Regions from separate parts of the Roseburia sp. AM16-25 genome, predicted to be linked through region 2. Evidence: riboswitches for the same ligand, from Rfam matches in the RefSeq annotation. Region 2 holds a riboswitch; the other holds the start of a gene.
The links. Region 2 has a riboswitch for thiamine pyrophosphate ahead of thiT (energy-coupled thiamine transporter ThiT). Riboswitches for the same ligand answer to the same signal wherever they lie in the genome.
Positions count from the first base shown of each region.

Region 1: another riboswitch for thiamine pyrophosphate. It lies ahead of thiE (thiamine phosphate synthase); the one in region 2 lies ahead of thiT (energy-coupled thiamine transporter ThiT).

Region 1 covers NZ_QUCW01000001.1:93,516-100,777, forward strand. The annotation lists gene thiW (energy coupling factor transporter S component ThiW) at 1-249, opposite strand, end outside; gene cytX (putative hydroxymethylpyrimidine transporter CytX) at 297-1,481, opposite strand; gene thiD (bifunctional hydroxymethylpyrimidine kinase/phosphomethylpyrimidine kinase) at 1,474-2,277, opposite strand; gene thiE (thiamine phosphate synthase) at 2,396-3,043, opposite strand; TPP riboswitch at 3,202-3,310, opposite strand; gene DW183_RS00460 (DNA cytosine methyltransferase) at 3,387-4,601, opposite strand; gene DW183_RS00465 (hypothetical protein) at 4,697-5,920, opposite strand; gene DW183_RS12395 (hypothetical protein) at 5,956-6,129, opposite strand; gene DW183_RS00470 (beta-glucuronidase) at 6,315-7,262, opposite strand, start outside.
Region 2 covers NZ_QUCW01000003.1:104,404-111,665, forward strand. The annotation lists gene DW183_RS07900 (leucine-rich repeat domain-containing protein) at 1-934, shown strand, start outside; gene DW183_RS07905 (lysoplasmalogenase family protein) at 937-1,644, shown strand; gene thiT (energy-coupled thiamine transporter ThiT) at 1,719-2,378, opposite strand; TPP riboswitch at 2,415-2,516, opposite strand; gene DW183_RS07915 (cation diffusion facilitator family transporter) at 2,637-3,806, shown strand; gene DW183_RS07920 (hypothetical protein) at 3,854-6,406, opposite strand; gene DW183_RS07925 (LTA synthase family protein) at 6,615-7,262, shown strand, end outside.

The sequences.
Region 1 (7,262 bases), on a different contig from region 2:
TGCACCACACATACTGCCAGGAAATGCCAATGGGCTTCCCAAGCCGATTAAATTACGGATTAAGGATGCAATAAATGCCTGTGCCAACGTCCACCAAGGTCCTACCGTAACGACACATAAAATATTAACAAGGTGCTGTACCGGTGCACATTTAGACCCAAATACCGGGAAGGAAAATAAGCTTCCAACCACGGCAACTGCTGCCATAAGTGCTGTGATAGTTAATTTCTTCAGATTTACTTTTTTCATGATACTCTCTCTTTCTTTCCGGAGACATCACGAAAAACATGTGTCCCCTAGTTTTCTTTTCCCTTACTTGCAAATTTTCCTACAATCAGGCAGAGAACGATTGTAATTGCCATATCAGGCAACGTATTTCCCACCGGTGTATCCACATGCATCAGCAAACGATACGCTATAAAACCAATGAGCCAGATCAACAGATTAGTCCACTGAAATTCTTTTTCTGCTGCATCCGCCTTTTTCAAGATGAAATAATCTGCAATTTGCACAGCAATCATCGGCGCAAATACAGAACCAATCAAATACAAAAAGTTTGTAATGTTATCCATTGGATAAAGCATCGCTGCAACCGTTCCAATGATGGTTACAACCACAGCTGCCCATTTTTCCTTTATTTTAGAAGAAATCGATACGGATGAAACACCTGCAGAATACGCATCCAAAAAGGTCGTTGTCACGGTTGAGAATACGATAATCAAAAGGCCAACAACGCCAAGTCCTGTTTTTACCATAATCTGGGCAATATCATATTCTCCTGTAAAAATCGCTGCTCCCATACCAATCATATACATAAAAATGCTGACAACACTGTAGGTAAGTACACTAACGAGTGTTGCTGCAAATGGCTTTTCTGCTTCTCTTGTATAATCGCTGATAAGCGGTAACCAGGAAAGCGGCATAGCTACTGCCAATTCCACTGCAGCGCCAAAGGTCAGGCTTCCATCATCCACAATCGGACCTGCTACTGCAGTACCAAAGAAAATTACCTTAAACAGAATCAGTGACAAAATGAAAAGTGCTGTCATTGCAATCGTATTGAGCTTACCTAAATTCGTAAGACCGATTACAATCCAAAGAATAATCAACGCACCAATCACCAAAGCCCATATCCAGAGTCCTGTATGCAGCAAACCATCTGCTGCAAGCGCACCATCATAAATCATAATGGATGTCCATCCAATCAACTGCAAAACGTTAAGAATGGCAAACAATAAACTTCCTTTTTCACCAAAACTCATTTTTACTGTTTCCATGGCACTACGTCTTTCTTTTGCGCCAATCATACCAGCAGCAAACATCATAAGACCACCGATGAAATGACCTAATAAAATAGCTGCCATAGCTTTACCAAAACCTAATGGAGCAAAATAAGTACCTGTCAAAATTTCAGCCAGAGATACCCCTGCACCAAACCATATCAATCCATTTGAAAAAACGGAAGTTCTATTTTCATTCATCTATGTATTCTCCTTTGATTGCAAATGCGTGATTCATCGGGCCGCTTCCCTTTCCAAGATTCAAACCGGCAGCAAGCGCTCCGGAAATATAATTCTTGGCATATTTTACGGATGTCTTTAGATCGTATCCCTTCGCCAAATTGCTGGCAATGGCAGATGATAATGTACATCCTGTTCCATGGGTATTTGGATTATCAATTCTCTTTCCCATAAACCAGGTTGCCTGCTCATTTTTTTGCCATAAAAGATCATTGGCATCGTTTAACTGATGACCACCTTTTAGAAGAACACTACATCCCAAACGGTTGCAAATAATTTCTGCAGCTTTTTCCATATCTGCTTCACTTTTAATCTGCATTTCGGATAATACTTCCGCCTCTGGAATATTCGGTGTGATAACCTTTGCAAGAGGTAATAATTTACTTTTCAATGTGCTAATCGCATCCTCACTGATCAAGCGTGCGCCGCTTGTCGCTACCATCACGGGATCTACAACAATATTTTTAGCTTCATAGGCGGTTAACTTATCCGCAATAACCTCAATCAGCTCCGTTGATGCCACCATCCCTGTTTTAATAGCGTCTGGATAAATATCTGTGAAAATACAATCCAGCTCCTCTGCCAAAAACTGTGGAGTTGCCTCCATAATACTTGTTACGCCGGTTGTATTCTGGGCAGTCAAAGCCGTGATGGCGCTCATGGCATATACGCCATTTGCTGTCATCGTCTTAATATCTGCCTGGATGCCGGCGCCTCCACTGGAATCACTTCCAGCGATTGTTAATGCTGTGTACATAATTTTTCCTCCTCGTACTCTTTCTGCATTAATTTTGTATAGCGACCTAAGGTGGTGCCCCCAATCTGCCGCTGTAAATCTATCTATAACTTACCGGTCTTTTAAAAGGCCGGAGAAATTATATGTGTTTTTCTAAGATGTCATCCATCTTTTGACGCAGTTTTCTTGTCTCCGCCTCGATATCATCGCTGGCAAAAATTCCGCTGACCACAGCAATGCCTGCCATTTTCTGACCTGTCAGTTGTGGTAAGTTCTCTCCGCAGATGCCACCGATCGCGACCACCGGAATACTTACGCTTTCGCAAATCTGTCGAAACAGTTCGAAGGACATTGGCTTGGCATCTGATTTTGTACTCGTACCAAAGACTGCTCCACTGCCCAAATAGGTAGCGCCAGCCGCCTCCGCTGCTTTTGCCTGTTCCACTGTCTTTGCAGTCACACCAATTACGGCGTTTTCTCCCAAAATCTCTCTGACTTTGGATATTTCCATATCGGACTGTCCCACATGCACACCATCCGCCCCGACCAACTTTGCTACTTTTACATTATCGTTAATGATCAGCGGCACATGATATCGATGGCAGAGCAAAAGCAATTCCTTTGCTTCCCCAATAAAAGTCTCTTCGTCTAAGTGTTTCTCACGGAGTTGTACCATTGTTGCACCGCCTGCCAGAGCACTTTCCACCGCTTGTGCAAGTGTCTGTTCGCCCAGCCAGCTGCGGTCTGTAATCGCATATACTTTTAATTGTTCTCGTCTAAATTCCATGTATTCTCCTTCGCGCGCCTGTGACCTGCTTCATGCTCGCGCGCGTGCGTATCTCCAGCACAAATTGCCTTTTGTATCATAAGCAATTTCGTAGGATTTTCTTATTTATACAAAAAACGCACAGAAACCAACGATGGATTTCTGTGCGAAATAATCATTTCTGCAACTCTCTATCTCCCTACGTTGGCATTATCCAAATCAGGTTATGGGTCAAAGCAACTCGCTTACTCTCAGCCTGCCTACTTGCAAGCTCCCCTTTTTATAAAATAAAGATGTCATTCTTTCGGACAACATCTTTATTATAGTCGTTATGACAAATTATGCAAGAAAATTTTATTGCAATTTAGTAGCGGTCAAAAAGTTCCTGTGTACAACGCCGCATCACTTCCACATTGACACTATTGCCAAATTGTTTATATGCCTGTTGATCACTGCTATCGCATATAAATCCTTCTCCTGCCTCCGGCGTTCGAACCGGATTCGGAAAACTTTGCAAACGCCCTGCCTCCTCCACCGTTAATCGTCTCTTGTATCTGCCAATAATCGGGATCTGTACCATGGCAACGAGTGCAGGGAAACACGTTGGTGCTTTCACGCGAATGCCTGATGGTCGCATCTGTATAATGCCCTCCCAAAGGGTGGAAATGGCCGTTCCAGCCTGCCATTCCATCTTATGATGCGTCGGAACAAAATCCTGTAAGTTGTTATATTTTTCCAGCCACGCGTCAATAAAGACTTGATTGCGTTGATAGAGTTCCATGTTTTTCTTTACAAAATTCTGTTTCCATGCCGGATACTCTTGTGGAACTGCCTTGTATTTGAAATAATCTGCCCAGATGGGAAAACCGATCACTTTTAAATCAATTCCCTGATAAAACTCATCCCATGCAGACAGTACATACTTCTCATACGCAGATATGTAATACTTGTCCTCTACTTTCTGCTCATCTAAAATTTCATAAATGCTGTTATCTTCTTTTTTGTAACCTCCCGATATCTGAATATCCAGCGGCTCATCTACATGCTTGGGATCATATTTTCCCAAGATGATCACGCGCTCTCGCAATTGTGGTATTCCAAACTGATGTGGACTAACGATCAGCGGTGCCTCCGTTAAACGATATCCACAATCCTGAAGCACGGCATGAATAATGCGCCAGGTATTATGGTGATCGTGACTGACAAGATTTCGTACATTTTCTAACACTATATACTCCGGTTTCTTTTCACGTAAAATACGTTCAATTTCAAAAAATAGGGTACCTCTTGTCTGGTCTTTCAAGCCTGCCTGTTTTCCGGCCTTGCTAAATGCCTGGCACGGAAATCCTGCACATAGTACATCATGATCCGGTATGTCTGTTTTTTCATTCAGATCTCGTACATTTACAGCAGAATCCATGTGATAATTCTGCTTATATACCTGATTACAATTGGCATCGATTTCTGATGCAAGCACACACTCTCCACCAAGTTGCGTCATCGCCTGATGAAAGCCCCCAATTCCGGAGAAAAGATCTATAAATTTGAAATTGTATGTACCCTTGTCTCGTCTTTCCAAAATATCGTTTCCTTCTGATTTATTACGCTCAAACATATCTATTCTATCATAGCCGCCTTTGGAAAGCTAGACTTTTTTGATATGATTAAAAATTTTTATAACAAGGGCATTTCCGCTATCGCAAAATTTTTAAATTGATCACGCTCGACCATGATCTTGGGCGCTCTCGGTTTTCCATTACTATTGATGCCCTGTTTAAACTGTGACAAGAACTGTTTGTTACCGTCATTGATATCCAGCAGATAAAAATCTGCCAGCGTCACCTGATTCTTCATCCGCCCGCCATAACTACGCAGATTTTCTTTGTGTAGTGCGCGATTCCAGTATTCTGTCACTTCATAATTGCACACCCTATCTTTGATCGTCTCGTGTTCACAGACCAGATAATAGAGGTGTCCCCTGGGATTGCCGTCGATCAGTGAAAACACCGTATCCCAATCGTTGCCCTGCACACCGCGAGATTCTATGCTGTGGGTCTTTAAGTCTCCATAGCAACCTATGGTTGGAAAATATAGGTCTAAATCAATACCGTTTTTTGACTTATCCTGTGCATAGCGGATATCATCTTGTAGTTGATGCTCCACAAGATATTGTTCAAACAAAAATTCCAGATAAAATCCAGCCCATTCCGGTTGATATTTGTTGCGATAATTGGCAGCGATCATCTGTCGGTAGCAGTCTATTCCGTGCCATTCTTTGTTAACATCTTGAAAAAATGTCAAAATCTCCTGCACAATATGCTGCGGCATAGGATTAGAAACATCCACAGAAAATAGGTCGGGTGTACCCCAGGTCTGCCCTGTATTTTCAAACAGTTCCCTTAGGAAAACTTCAACTCCTTTTGGCGAAAAGACAGTGATCTGATTGCCAAAATAATCTGTTTTTTGAAAATAATCATGCTCTGCTGCATCGGACAGGTCACTGCTGTACACATGTGCAAAGGAGTTGTGGGCTTTTTTGTATATGAAATCCTCAATCCGAAAGGCACAGAATAATACCGTTTGCTTATAGGTGTATACCCCTAACAAAATAGGCCGATATCCTTTGGCAAGAGATGCCTGGTAAAATTCTTTCAGATCATTTGCTATCTGTATTCTCTTTTTAAAAACCGGATGTGGATTGCCCAGATAGGAAACATTTTTGGCACGGATGGAATATTTACGTCCCTGATAAACACCACAGATGATTCCGTCTTCATCTCTATAAATTCCCGGAAAATATGTCGCAATGCGTTCATATAGAGCCCGCACCGAAAGTGTCTGATCATAATCGCAGACAATCGTTCCATCTGTATTCACTTGTTCTACTAAAAAAGCCATCGTTGTCCCCCTCTTTTCAAGAATGCTTTCCCTGTCTATCCCACAAAAGCATCTAAATACCCCATAGCGATCGCATCATGCTTCCGCTTAAATCCGTGGGCTCCGTTTTCGATAAAGTAAAGCTGTGCATTGGCATAAACTTCCTTAGCCTTGCTGGCATAACTAGGATTTCTTCTGTAAAAAATTCTTTTCCCCAGTTTTTTTAACATGATCGTTTCCTCCCAATTTTAAAACTATGGGCTTACATATAGCACAATTCTATGAAATATATGTTATATCTTACTATAGTTTTTTACTGTTTGCTATGCCATAAAATGGATTTTCTGTTGTACCATAAAAGGCGCTGCCTTTCGACAACGCCTTTCTTCTATATCTTTCCTATGATCTCTGCTGATTATAAAACAAAGAATGTACAGGTTCCCGGTGCAAGTTCCACCTGACCTGCAGGCTGAACAACCGGACTTAAATCTGGCAATGCATTATCCTCTCCCAAGACAAGTGGATTGTCATTGAGTGTCATAATGGTCGCACGCATATTGCCATCCTGGCCTGCCAGAGTATATCTTTCTGCTTCCTTTGGAAGTTCTACCTCGGTTGTCTCTGTCAGTGAGTTGTTGATCACAAGATAGACAAATCCCGGCTTGCCGTCCTTGCGAGAATGCGCGTAAACATGTGCCCCCTCACGAACCGGCTCCTTTGTATCATAACAGGTTGTTCCCATCAGGCGATTCCACAAGAGCACAGCAAAATAATTTGGACGTGGATCAAAGACTTCACGAGCCAAAAATCCGTAATCAGATGCTGCCAGTGTATTATGGAAAATCACACCATTACTAACCGTGGAAAATCCTGCCAATTCGTTTAAGGTTCTAAGAACATCTAAATAGGTAGATGCCCATGTATCTCCACCGCCGCCTGCGTCGCCGGACTCGGTTACCCACATTTCTGTATCTGCTGCATATTTATCACGGATTGGAGCATATACCTTGGCACAATGAATCGGCACATAAAGATACTCCTCACTGTTTGCCTTTTCCGGAGCCCAATGTGCACTTGGCATAACAGATGCCAAACGATCAGATACACCGTTATAGTAATGATAACTAAATACATCCAAAGGCTCTTTGGTACCCTTTAAAAGTTCCTCAGTTGAAACATTTTCCTTGGTCAACTGCTCTACACCGCCACCACTTGCGCTGTCTTCACTGCCCATAAAATCAAGACCATCACCAACGCTGCTCGGTCCGATGCAAAGGCAATCCGGATAATTCTTGCGCAGCCAAACGAAGAAAAGATCCTGATCGCGTCTGTAATCTGCTGCCGTATAACCATGTGGAAAACC
Region 2 (7,262 bases):
CCGTGAGTGTTTATCCCTTGGATCTGTTACGATCCCGGATAGTGCAACCTCGATCGGCAGCAATGCTTTTTACGGATGTGCATCGCTTAGTTCTGTCAGCATTCCGGCAAGTGTCAGCAGTATTTCTACGGATGCTTTCAGCGGATGCGGCAATCTTTCCAATATCTCAGTGGCATCCGGCAATGGTGCTTATGCATCTTCGGATGGATGTTTATACAATGCGTCAAAGACCCGCCTTTTGTTAGTTCCGGAAGGCAAGACTTCTTTGGCGATAGCAGCAGGCACGACAACGATCGGCACAGGCGCGCTTCAGGACTGCACCGGTATTTCTACCGTGTCCCTTCCAAATAGTGTGACCACGATCGAAGCTAATGCTTTTACTGACAGTGGTGTTGAGACTATCACCATCCCTGCATCCGTGACATCGATCGCGGCGCAGAGTTCGTGGACACCATCTACTATTTATGGTGTTTCCGGTTCCGCAGCAGAAAAGTATGCTAAGGATAACAATATTGTCTTTGTTGTCTTGGGAGATAACCAGGATGATGATAACAACGATGACAATAATGACGATAATAATAACAATAATAACGGTGGTAACACCAACGGCGATAATAATGGCAACAACAATGGTGCCAATAATGGAGACAACGGCAGCAATAATGGTACTTCCGACGGCGATGTTGTGAACCCGGACGGATCCATTACCCACGCAGACGGTTCTGTGACAACCGCAGACGGCAGAGTGATCAAGAGCGCGACAAACGGGGGCACTGCATCCCATACAAAAGATGCGACACCAACGACCGCAGATGGTATTGATCCGAGATACTTCCTTTGCATTGCAATCTTTGCCGGTGGTATTGGGGTTATTCTATACAGCCGTTTCAACAAGATGAAATATTTAAGCCAGAATCATAAGGATAGATCATAAACATGTTTACAAGAATGATGGCACAAGGGATTGTGACAATAATCTATACGCTGGAATTTGCCGGGCTTTTGGTAGCGGCTTTGCCGCGCTACAAGCAGAAATACTATGTACCGGTCAAGATGTTGTGTAGTGTATCCTTTGTTGTGATCGCAGTCATGTTTGCCTTTGTCAGCGACCATATGCAGTATTTTTATATGATGCTGGCGCCATTGGTTCTGTGTGCGGTCGGAGATCTCTTTATGGGGCTATACCAGATCAGGAGCAGGCGCAAGCATATGCTGGCAGGCATGATTGTCTTTCTTCTGGCACATATGGGATTTTTGATCTGCTTCTTCCGTATAGATGCAAGGCTCACATGGTGGAACATCTTCCTGCCGGTCGTATCGCTGGCAGCCTTCTTCTTTGTGAAGCGTCTGATGCATCTGCACATGGGAAGACTGGCGATTCCGGCAGCGATATATTGCGTCTTTCTGTCGCTCATGCTATCCAAGAGCACACAATATATGGCACTCTGCCCGGGACTTGCTTCCGGCTGGATCGGCTTTGGAGGTATCGCTTTTTTTATCTCCGATTTTACGATCATCTTTTTGTACTTTTACAAGTTCCGTAAGCCGGAAAATCGTGGCAAGATCCACTATTTAAATCTGGCAACTTATTATTATGGTATTTTGGCATTTGATATCAGCATTTTATATTTTGCAGCTTTTTAAGAGAATAGAACACAAGCAAAAGAACTTCCCATATTGTGGGAAGTTCTTTTTTCAGAGTCTTTATAGAAAACATATTAAGAAATGGCTTGTTTTTTCACGGTTTCCAATGCCTTTGCAACCGGTGGGATAGCGATCACGATCAAAGTGATGATTGCCTCTGCTCCCAGATAAGAACCATTGTAAACCAGTGAGTAAACAACGGCATTTGGGAAGGTATCCGGTGCATACATGCCAAAGAAGATCCAGCCGGACAGGAAAGCGAAGAAGTAACGTCCTAATACGGCGACGATATAACCCTTGATGAGCCCGTGCTTGGAATTGTGGAAAAGACCTGCAAGACCAAGAGCACCAAATGCTAAGATGTAATCAACCAGCATCTGTGGGAAACTCAGAATATACGGATCGATCAGAAGTTGTAATACGCCGTAAGCCAGGGCTGCTGTAAGACCGCCGCCAAATCCATACCAGTAACCGATCAGGACGATAAAGAGCATGGAAAAGAGTGTGACAGAGCCGCCCATAGGCAGGTCAAATAATTTGATCATAGAGGTAACTACAGCAAGTGCAATCGCCATAGCGGAAAATACCAACTGCTTGGTGCTCATCTTCTTCTTGGTGCCAAAGACAGCAGCACCTGCGAGAAGAAGTGCAATGAATACTAAGATCAGTGCGGTGTAGCCGGCAGTGGTGAGATCATAAGCACCATCTGCGTTTGCTGTTACAAAAAAACTCATAAAAAAATCTCCCTTCATTTGTACATGCTAGGAGATCAGTCAGGAACTAAGCTTCCTTACGCCGGTATTACCCGGTTCAAGTAATAAGGGTCGATGTCAAGACATCTCTCAGCCCCAAAGGCACCCCTAGCATAGATTTTGTATTGATTTGTTTTTTGTCGTTTGTTAGTATAGCAGTAGTTCATTAGAAAGTCAACCGACGCAATAGGAGATGCAGGATGGATAAACAGGCATATCCTATAGAAAAGAGGAAAATATATGGTCAGACTATTGGCAAAGATGTTTATCAAAGATTATAAAAACTACGAAGATATAAATGTGCGGGAACGTTATGGCATACTGAGTGGCTGTGTAGGTATCCTGCTCAATGCCATGCTCTTTGGGATTAAATTTTTTGCAGGATTGATGAGCCACTCGATTGCGATCACAGCAGATGCCTTTAATAACTTATCTGATGCCGGGTCTTCCGTGATCACTCTGCTTGGCTTTAAATTATCGTCTGCGGATCCGGATCCCGAGCATCCTTTTGGACATGGCAGACTCGAATATCTGTCAGGCCTATTGGTATCAGCCATTATTGTGATCATGGGCTTTGAACTTTTGAGGGATTCTGTAGAGAAGATTATCCATCCACAAGACATGGATTTTTCACCGCTGGTGATCATTATCCTGCTTGTGTCCATTGCTGTAAAACTCTATATGGCGTATTATAATCGATCCTTGGCAGATAAATTGGATTCTGCTGCCATGAGAGCAACGGCAACTGACAGTATGAGTGATACTCTGGCAACTTTTATTGTCCTGGTATCTACGATCTTTTGTGAATTCAGTTCCTTACATATTGATGGTTATTGCGGCTTGATTGTTGCCCTGATCGTTATCTGGGCAGGTTTATCTGCCGGGAAGGAGACCGTAGACCCACTTTTAGGGCAGGCGCCGGAAGCAGGCTTTGTTGATCGCATAGAGGAGATTGTAATGGCGCAAGATGGAATCATAGGTGTGCATGACCTTGTGGTACATGATTATGGACCGGGACGCCTTATGATCTCTCTACATGCAGAAGTTCCGGCAAGCGTAGATGTTATGATCTCGCATGATGTGATCGATCGGACAGAACACATTTTGAAAGAAGAATTGCATTGCGAGGCAGTTATCCATATGGATCCGGTAGTGACCGATGATCCTCGTTTGGATCGGTTACGCGAGTCGGTAAAAAAGATCGTGGAGGACTGGAATGAAAAGGCTTCTATTCATGATTTTCGAGTTGTTTTCGGACATACGCATACGAATCTGGTCTTTGATGTGGTCGTGCCTTATCAGGTCAAGATGACAGAACATGAGATCACAGTGCAACTGCAAAAGAGAGTCTTGGAGCAAATCGGCAAAGAGTACTTTATAGCAATCAATATCGATCGTAAATATATATAAAATACAAAGAAGGTTTGACAAAGTTTTTATTTGCCAAACCTTCTCTTTTAATCTACATAACTAATAAATACATTTCCTGCGCTTTCAAAGACCTGAGATGCATTGTCTGTCGACATCTTGGTGTATTGATCGGTATCGGAATGATAAACGATGATATTGGCGGCATCATAGCCAATGATCAGCAGGGCGGCGTCATCCCCGGTTCTCGCATAGACCGGCGTTCCCTGACTGACATAATACAATGCTTGGCTCAAGGTACATCCGGTCAGGTCTAAGACCAGTTTATCCTTGAGGGAAGTCTGCAATACGGACATTGGTGTTTCGCCTCGGTCTAAAAGAGCGTGTACTTCGCCGCTGATGCCTTCGCTTTGCAGGATGGCGCTGATACAGCCGGCGGATGTGCTTGCCTTTCGGTCGGATGCGCTGGCTTCAATGTCGTTGAAAGCGTTGACGTAGGATTTCTTGCCACGGTTCCAGATATAGCGCTGCTGGTTGTCAACGACCAGTCCCATATCCGCATCTGCAGCCATAATGGCTTTGTTCAGGTTCTGCGTTGTCAGAGTAACACGGTTGCCGACATACACAAAGTAGGTTTCCTGTTCCTCGGTCGTAGAAATAGAAATGCTCTTGGTGTCGTTGATGGTCGCCAGGCTTGCATCCCCGGCTGCCAGACTATGGATAGACTGTCCATCTTCCAGATCTGCCATGACATAGGTTGTAGCCAGCCCCTGCGTATCGCTGGCAGTCTTTACCAGGGATACCGTCTTATTCTGCTCGCCTGCAGTATCTTTTATAGTATCCTGGGTGGTTGTCACATATGTGCCATCCTGTTTTGTTACGCGATCCAGATAAAGGGTATAGGAGGACTTGGTCGCACCGGTCACATAGATACCGTCCTTGGCATATTCTTTTAACTGTGTGAAATTGTCACTGGACGTATCGATGATCTCGACTTTTGCCATTGGATAGACGGCACTTCCGGCTGCATCTGTTGAAATATCACTTTCGTTTGCAATCCCATATACAAAATCTTCTGTCATAAATGCCAGTGGCTTGATCTTGGTTCCCTTGGCAGCATCGATCGTGCGTACTTTTTCTGTTTCCAGATCCATGATGGAGATCTGGTCTGCTACATCATTTTCTGTCATCCATGCTACATAACGGCCGGAGGAAGACACGGCATACTGGTCGGATTTCAGGTTTGTGATCAGTTCCTTGGTGGACAGGTCATCCAGACCGACTTTGGCAAGGGTGCCGCCCATCATGATATAAAAGTCACCATCAGCATTTTCGTAAAGCAGATCACTGAAATCTGCGTTTAAGATCTGATAAGAATGTGTGGTCGCAATAAATACCTGTTCAATGGCTTCCTGCTTGATGCTGTCATAATGGTAGAGATCAATGCCGCTTTCGCCTTCGTGTTGACCGCGGTTCATATAGCCGTAAACAACAAAGTCCATATTTCCGGTCTCATCAATATTTAAGATGCGGATATCGTGTTGTCCGTAACTTTGTCTGGCATCTGTCGGATCATCAATAAAGCCATAGACTTTGGTAAAGGTCTGCTTGTTCTGGTTGTATTCAAAGAGTTGACCGGACTGCACAAAACTAACGATCGTGCCGGTCTCATTGGACAGGTACCCGGTAGTATCACTGGTCACGCCGACCGATAAGATATTGCCGCTCACGTTCACAGATGCCGTATCGATGATCTGCTCCATGCTTCGCTGATAATCCAGCAGGTAGATCTGCTGGTCGGTATAGCGGACTTTATAATATTCTTCTACCTTATAATAATTGGTCGCGCCGTCAGCCTCCTCAGCCATCTGGTAGGTATAGACAAGGGAAGCGTAGGTGTCGTTGATGTCGGTAAAGGATACCAGCGGATCGCCCACCTGTTTGCCTGCAAATCCACGCCAGCCGATCTGATCGATGGAAGAATTGATATTGACGTTACCCAGATCGTTTTTGTCTGTATAGTCTGCTGGCTCTATATAAGATGCCAGGAGTTCGTATTGGTCGCTCATGGACACGTTATGGAAACTATCGGTAAATTCCAGACATTTCTTGGCGTAGGTCTCCTCAGGCAGCGTGATACGGGTATAATAGTAAAGATCATCACTCTTACAGTGTAATTTTAGGATAAAGAGGTATTCCTGCCCCTCATCCACCAGATTTTCAATCTGTAAAGATTTGGTCCAGGTATTGCCATCCTTGTTCCAATCGGAAACCTTGGTGTCTGCGATCTTGCGCTGGGTATCTAGACTGCGCACTTCATAGGAGACGCTGTCCACATCATAGCCATAGGTGTTGATGGTCAGATCCATTTTTCGCTTGGAGTCAAGCGGAATCAGGGCATCACGCATATAGCAGGCGTCCATCTGGGTACGGTAGCCATGCAGTTCCCCCATGGTGTGATCGTAAGTCTGCACACCAACAAGAGGAAGTGTAGCTTCTGCCATCGTGACCTTTTTTTCTTCCTCGCCCAAATTCAGGAGGATCTGGAAAACGACCAGTGCTCCTGTAAATATAAGAAATAATACCAACAATCTATGACGAATCCATTTTGGTATACCTTTTTCTCTAAAATTTAATTTCATAATTCCTTATCCCTATTTTATGCTCTATGACCCGGGGGCCAATGTTCTAGTTTCGCTGGCTTCCTTGCAAATGACAAGCCAACATGCTATAATTTTATCACTCTTTGCGAAATGTGTCTTGTTCGATTTTGGACTTTCACATTTTTGTCACATTTTTAACTATACTTAAAAGATGTGACGCAAAAGAGTATTTTTGTTTGGAGGCAATATGAAAGCAGTATTTTCAAAAATCGGAGGTTTCTTTAAATCTCTTGGCAATAAGTGGTCGGCAGTCAAGTCCAGGATACCGACACCGAAATTCGTACAAAAGATCCGTGAAAACGAGCGGTTGCAAAAGATAAACGATTGGTTGAACCGCTATTCTCTGATCGAGCACATCCCATTATCTTTGATCATGTGTTTTGTCATGGAATGGTTGTCTCGTCACTCTTTTATAGAAGCGTGGGGATTTGTCACTAATCATACCGGAGCCTATCTGTATAACTCCTATCTGATCTTTGTGTGTTATTCTCTATGTTACCTTATCAGCAGACAGACCTTTATGCGTATGTGTATCAGTGCCGTATTTGTTGCACTGGGTATCACCAACTGCATTATCCTGCTCAACCGTGTAACACCATTTGGATTTACGGATATTTCCATGATCGGTGATCTGCTTACCATGCAGAATACCAATTATTTTACCTCGCAGCAGGCAGCCATTTCGGTAGTAGCACTTTTATTATATACACTTTGGATGGTCCGCATCTTTATCAAAGGCAAAAAGTTAAAGCCGCGTTTTCCGTATTGGGTCAAATTGCTCTTTATCGTGGGATGTTTTGCCAGTGTTCCGGTGACGACTTCTACTTTGCAGGGA